DNA from 2 places in the Guptibacillus hwajinpoensis genome. Region 2 is predicted to be linked to the other one. Evidence: riboswitches for the same ligand, from Rfam matches in the RefSeq annotation. Region 2 holds a riboswitch; the other holds the start of a gene.
What was found. Region 2 has a riboswitch for cyclic di-AMP ahead of ABFG93_RS22555 (potassium channel family protein). Riboswitches for the same ligand answer to the same signal wherever they lie in the genome.

Region 1: another riboswitch for cyclic di-AMP. It lies ahead of ABFG93_RS07655 (TrkH family potassium uptake protein); the one in region 2 lies ahead of ABFG93_RS22555 (potassium channel family protein).

The regions. Positions count from the first base shown of each region.
Region 1 covers NZ_CP156674.1:1,505,745-1,509,131, reverse strand. Annotated here, with positions in the region: gene ABFG93_RS07670 (DoxX family membrane protein) at 1-18, shown strand, start outside; gene ABFG93_RS07665 (hypothetical protein) at 248-577, shown strand; gene ABFG93_RS07660 (CHY zinc finger protein) at 666-1,004, shown strand; cyclic di-AMP (ydaO/yuaA leader) riboswitch at 1,049-1,197, shown strand; partial or broken gene ABFG93_RS07655 (TrkH family potassium uptake protein) at 1,272-2,588, shown strand; rRNA gene ABFG93_RS07650 (16S ribosomal RNA) at 2,888-3,387, shown strand, end outside.
Region 2 covers NZ_CP156675.1:285,608-288,994, forward strand. Annotated here, with positions in the region: gene ABFG93_RS22550 (hypothetical protein) at 61-171, shown strand; cyclic di-AMP (ydaO/yuaA leader) riboswitch at 901-1,054, shown strand; gene ABFG93_RS22555 (potassium channel family protein) at 1,221-1,880, shown strand; gene ABFG93_RS22560 (TrkH family potassium uptake protein) at 1,882-3,219, shown strand; gene ABFG93_RS22565 (cation:proton antiporter) at 3,339-3,387, opposite strand, start outside.

The sequences.
Region 1 (3,387 bases), on a different replicon from region 2:
ACAGCCTATGATCATTGAATCTAAAAGCTCTTGAGCCCCAGAGCTTTTTCTTTGTCTGAATAAAAGATAGGGAGGAAAACCAAGTAGTTAAATATCAGAAGATCCGAAAGCTGTGGAGCTTGCATTTTTTCGTTTACTTTTATATAACATTTGGATAAAAAGGTGCATTAAATGTAATATAATGTAAAGAGGCTTTAGATGAATGAGGAAGAACATGGTTTAGTAATGGAGAATGGGAGGCTGAACCATGATCGGTATTTTTAAAGAAAATGAAGAGCGGTACATTGGATGGTATGAAGCGAATCCAGGAGGGTATGTTTTTAATCATTTTAAAGGGAGAGATCCAGGTTATAATAAAATTCACGCTGCGACGTGTCGAACACTATGGCGAAAGAAGGATCTGGGAGCAAGAACCAGAGTTGAAAAAATCTGCTCAGATAACCTTAAAGAGCTAATCGAAATGACTGATCTCATTCGTCGTGAGAAAGGTTACACCTTATGTAAAATTTGTATTGATGAAAAGAAGCTTAATTCTTTCTTCAAGCACTCTAACTATCTATGTAACTATAATAAATAAAATGAATGGGTTAGCGAAAGAGTGATCTAACATAATGGCTACTACTAGGGGACGAATTATTCAGTGAAATAACTTTAGGAGGTCAAAGATGAAACAGGACTTGCTTTATATAAAAGGAAAAGTTATTGATGAGGAGACGAGGTGTGTTCATTATCATAGTGACCAGGATATTATTGCGATAAAATTCTACTGCTGTGATACGTATTACCCCTGTATTACTTGTCATCAGGAAGCTTCAACTCATTCAGTTCAAGTATGGCCTTCTAATCGTTTTGATGAAAAAGCTATTCTGTGTGGAAAATGCAAAATGGAATTAACGATAAATGAGTATCTCTCATTACAATCGGCCTGTCCAAATTGCTCTGCCACCTTCAATAAGGGTTGCAAATTACACCATCATTTCTATTTCGATGTACACAGCAAATAATGTTCTTTACTTGTCCTGAAACTGGATGTATTATTATCTCATTCATCAGTAATTGACTTAATTTTGCTTAAAGCAAAAGCGGGGGACCCGATCTGTGGATGTAGTCCACACGGGGTGAATCCTGAGAAATCAGGTAGGGTTTCTTCAAGCCCGAATCCGACAGCTAACCTCGTTTGTTAACTTGAAGGGACAAACTTTTGTGTAAACACAGGGATCTCCTGTGTTTTTGTGTTTCTCCTTTCCACCATAAGGAAAGAAGGGTTTCAATTGAAATCGAGAAAATCACTACTAAATCCACCACGAACGCTCCTATACTTATTTCTAATCATTAGTACACTTGGGACCATTTTATTAAAACTCCCACAGGCCACCGTTACAACTGTTACCTGGTTGGACGCATGGTTCACGGCTATTTCTGCCATTACAGTGACAGGTCTCGTTGTTGTCGACACGGAGACTGTTTATATGCTGTTTGGTCAAATAGTCATTTTGCTGCTGATCCAGCTTGGTGGGCTTGGCATTATGTCATTTGCCGTCATGATCTTTATCCTTATTGGAAAAAATCGGTATCGCTCAAAGATTAGTGGTTTCTCAGGCTCTAAACCAGGGCGCGACAGGGGGGATCATCAAGCTTGTCAGGAACCTGTTGATCTTTTCATTGCTGATCGAATTAATCGGTGCAATTGTTCTTTCAGCGAGGTGGATACCAGAATATGGCGCCTGGCAAGGGATCTATGCTGCAATCTTTCACTCAATTTCTGCTTATAACAATGCAGGGTTTTCTATCTGGTCAGATAGTCTTTCTTCATATGTAAATGATCCAGTAGTGAACATTGTCATTACATTACTTTTTATTCTGGGAGGAATTGGCTTCACTGTATTAATTGATCTGAAAGAGAAAAAACATTTTCGTGAATTAAGTCTCCATACAAAATTAATGATTGTAGGAAGCCTGGCAATCAATGCCGTAGCTTTTCTAGTTATTATCCTGCTGGAATGGAATAACGGAGCAACTCTCGGTCCATTAGATGGAGCAGGGAAAGGATGGGGTGCCTTATTCCAGGTTGTAACTCCCAGAACAGCAGGATTTAATGCCATCGATATTGGTGGTATGGAGGAGGCGTCACTCTTCTTCATTACTGGTTTAATGTTCATAGGAGCAGGAAGTGCCTCCACTGGTGGCGGAATAAAGTTAACCACTTTCATCGCCATGCTCCTTTCTGTTAATACGTTTTTGAAAGGCAAAAGTGAAATCACTGTTTTCATAAAACACTTGCCTTTTCAATTATTGTTAAAGCTCTTGCAATCACAGTAATTTCAACTGGTGTTGTTTTTATCGGTGTCTTCATACTTGAATTAACACAGCCGTCCTCATTCTTAGCCAATCTCTTTGAGGTTGTTTCAGCATTCGGGACAGTTGGGCTATCAATGGGAGTAACGGATAGTTTTGATCCGATTGGGAAGTTGACCCTCATCGTCATCATGATGGTTGGTAAGCTTGGCCCACTCACAATGGCGTTTATTTTTGCTTCCAAGAAACCATCCAAAATTAGATATCCAGAAGAAGAGGTTCTTACCGGTTAATCAACTCTCCTCTATAAGACCATAGGGGGGAGTTGAAATTATTTTGCTATAATGGTTGACGGCAATAAGTGTGCATGATAAGATAAATCTTGTCACTTCGGAAGCCAAATTGTTGATCACGAAATGCTTCAAAAAAATGATTGACATAATAACTTGTTGCTGATATGATTGGAAATGTCACTCGGGAAACAAACCGAGATTGATAGAATCAAATCGATCTTTGAAAACTGAACGAAACGCCATGTAAGTAGTTGTTTCTACAGGAAACAAACATTGTTTTAAAAGCTAGATTAAGCTTTCTATCGGAGAGTTTGATCCTGGCTCAGGACGAACGCTGGCGGCGTGCCTAATACATGCAAGTCGAGCGGAGATTTGGGAGCTTGCTCCCAAATCTTAGCGGCGGACGGGTGAGTAACACGTGGGCAACCTGCCCTGCAGACTGGGATAACTCCGGGAAACCGGAGCTAATACCGGGTAATACATCGCACCGCATGGTGTGATGTTGAAAGTTGGCCTCTGGCTAACACTGCAGGATGGGCCCGCGGCGCATTAGCTAGTTGGTAAGGTAATGGCTTACCAAGGCGACGATGCGTAGCCGACCTGAGAGGGTGATCGGCCACACTGGGACTGAGACACGGCCCAGACTCCTACGGGAGGCAGCAGTAGGGAATCTTCCGCAATGGACGAAAGTCTGACGGAGCAACGCCGCGTGAGTGACGAAGGCCTTCGGGTCGTAAAGCTCTGTTGTTAGGGAAGAACAAGTACCGTTCGAATAGGGCGGTACCTTGACGGTACCTAA
Region 2 (3,387 bases):
TAATTGGATGATGGACAAATCCTCATTCAGAAATAAAAACCTAGTGAACAGGCTTGTCACGTGACTGGAGAGGTGTCATCTGATAACTTTTTGTTTGGAAATGGCAACATCGTCTTGAGTCCTGAGGGAGCTCAGATTCTGATGGGAGAATTGAAAAAAAAGCTAGATTAAGTGTTTTTCTTTGATACGTGATTAAAAGGGAAGGGAGATGAGACTATCTTCTCCTTCCTTTGTCGACTCCTTGGAACCGAGGTACTCGATCACGTAATTGTGAGTCATACTGGGGATCATTACAGCTTGAAGGAACGGGGACACCTTTAAAAATAATCATCCTATTTTTAAAAGAGATCTGATTTCATAGGGTTGTCCATGTTGGTTTCATCTTATTTATCTGGCGAAGTGTTACATTCTTGAACGGAGCTAATGGACAAGGTGAGTGATTCACCAGATTCATTGTGACCTAATATAATCAGTTGGGTGTGTGGATATAAACGAAACCAAATTGTAGTCTACAATATCCTGCCGTAAAATAAAAAAGGACATAAGGGATAACGTCCTTTTGACTATACAACTTCTTCCTGTTACTTTCCCCTTTGGATTACAGTATGTGTTTTCGTTTCAAAGGATTCTTCTTAGAACGTAAGGTAACTCTATCCTTTATACGTTGTCCACGTTATGTTGAAGCAATATAGAATTTTTGTTATTAAATTGAATCTATATACTTTTTTACTTTGGCAGCGTTTCAAATCGGTTTGCACCTGAAAGTACTGTAAACTTGTTAGCTTTTAACCCATTTGAGGCTCAATTAAGATGCATAAACGGTATTTACATTTTAAAAGTTCAGGAGTACACTATGTCTCAGTTACCTAAACCAACAGTTTCTTAAACCAACAGTTTCTTAATCTTAAATCGCTTAAACCTTTTTCTTGGTACGGGGGACCCAATCTTGTTGCAGTTTACTGCTAGGGGTGAATCCTATGGCAAAGCATAGGTAGGGCTACTCTTATAGTCCGAATCCGACAGCTAACTCCGTAAGCGTTATGAGGGAAGACGATGAAACTTGTGCTCGAAATATAACGACCACAGGCTAATTTGTCTGTGGTCTTTTTTATGCACAAAAACAGAAAATTTGATAGTAACCTTGCTAGAAAACTCATCATTTTTTTGGGGATGGGCAGATTAAAAGCATGGTGGAATTGTAGTTGAGAGGGGAAGACATCATGAAAAAAAGCTTTGCAGTCATTGGACTAGGACGTTTTGGTGGAACGCTTTGTAAAGAGTTGAACAGAAGACGCGTGGAAGTACTTGGCATTGATAAAGACATGCAGCGAGTAAATGAATACTCAGAATTTGCCACGCAAGCACTCGTATTAGATGCAACAATCGAAGAGAATTTGCAACGAATAGGCATTCGAAATTTCGATCATGTTTTTGTTTCCCATGGGGACGATCTCCAATCCAGTATCTTAACAACGCTTCTTTTAAAAGAAATGGGGGTTAAGAAAGTTTGGGTGAAAGCAAAGAACGATTATCATCATAAGGTTCTAGAGAAAATAGGTGCTGATCACATTATCCATCCAGAGAGTGAAATGGCGAAACGTCTTGCGCATCACGTAGTCTCTGAAAAAATCATCGATTACGTGGAGCTATCAGACGAATATAGTATTGTTGAAGTCATTGCAACAAAAAAAATTGCAGGGAAGACGTTACTTAAGCTGGACACTAGAGCAAAATTTGGAGTTACTATTGTAGCGATTAAGAAAAGAGATCGTAAGATTCTTGTTTCACCTTCTGCGGAATCGACGATTGACAAAGAGGATGTGTTAGTTGTCATTGGTAATAATGACGACCTTGAGCGCTTTGAAGAAGTAGGAGTGTAAAATCATGATGAGAAATAAATTTGTGTTACGGTTTATTAAACTCAGTCCACCACAAGTGCTGATATTTGTCTTTTTGGCGTTAATATTCATAGGGGCTGCCTTATTAAAAATTCCATTAGCGACCACACAAAGTATCACTTTGCTTGATGCCTTATTTACAGCCACATCAGCAATGACTGTCACGGGACTAGTTGTGGTGGATACTGGACAAGCGTTTACCTTATTTGGTCAGTTAATTATTCTTTCCTTAATCCAACTTGGTGGGCTTGGAATCATGACTTTTGCGGTATTAATCTTCATGGCTTTGGGGCGAAGAATTGGGATGAAACACCGTCTATTAGTGCAGCAGGCAACAAACCAGTCCTCCATTGGAGGCGTTATTAATTTAGTTAAAAATATTTTGATCTTCTCTTTGGTAGTTGAGACGATTGGATTTATAATTTTAGCAGCACGCTGGGTCCCGGATATGGGGTGGCAGGCTGGAGCTTACGCAAGTTTTTTCCATTCCATCTCTGCTTTTAATAACGCTGGTTTTTCGATCTGGTCTAACAGTTTAATGGATTATGTCGGAGATCCCGTTGTCAACATAGTGATTTCGTTCTTATTTATTTTTGGAGGAATTGGGTTTACGGTATTAAATGACCTCATTCGAAGCAAAAGTTTTCGAGAAATGGCCCTTCATTCTAAAGTAATGCTTATTGGAACCATCGCCATAAATATCATTGCTATGTTCACTTTTTTCATTTTGGAGTATCACAATCCGCAAACTCTAGGTAACTTATCACTTGGTGATAAGTTATGGGGTTCATACTTCCAGGCTGTGACTACGAGAACTGCGGGTTTTAACAGTGTGGATATTGGCGGAATTGGAATTGACACAGCTTTTTTTATGTTTGTCTTAATGTTTATCGGTGCTGGCAGCACGTCGACCGGTGGGGGAATAAAGCTAACCACGGCTTTTGTGATTACTTTGGCCGTGTTTACATTTCTGAGAGGAAAGAGTGACCCTGTCATTTATGGAAGAACAATAAGGAAGCATATCGTTTTAAAGGCTTTAGCTATCACCATTATTAGTATAATGATTGTGTATTTCACCATTTTCGTACTAGTCCTTACAGAAAACGCTTCCTTTATAGAAATTACGTTTGAAGTCCTATCTGCTTTCGGAACTGTTGGTTTATCGATGGGGTTAACAGGTGATTTATCCACTATGGGGAGAATCGCTATTATCTTCGTTATGTTCTTAGGGAAATTAGGACCGCTGACACTCGCTTTTTCATTGGCACAGCCAGATCGGTCGAATATACGGTATCCAAACGAAGATCTTTATACTGGTTAAAAGTAGGATGCTGTATAGGGATGTGTTACCTTACGATAACAAAATCCTATTACTTATATAATTTGAGTGACAATTGCATATTGAGGTGGGAGAAAATTAAACTTTTAAGTCAATCAAAATTAATAAGAGGGTGTAAGAATAAGCACTGAGTCCCCTGGTTCTCCTTGT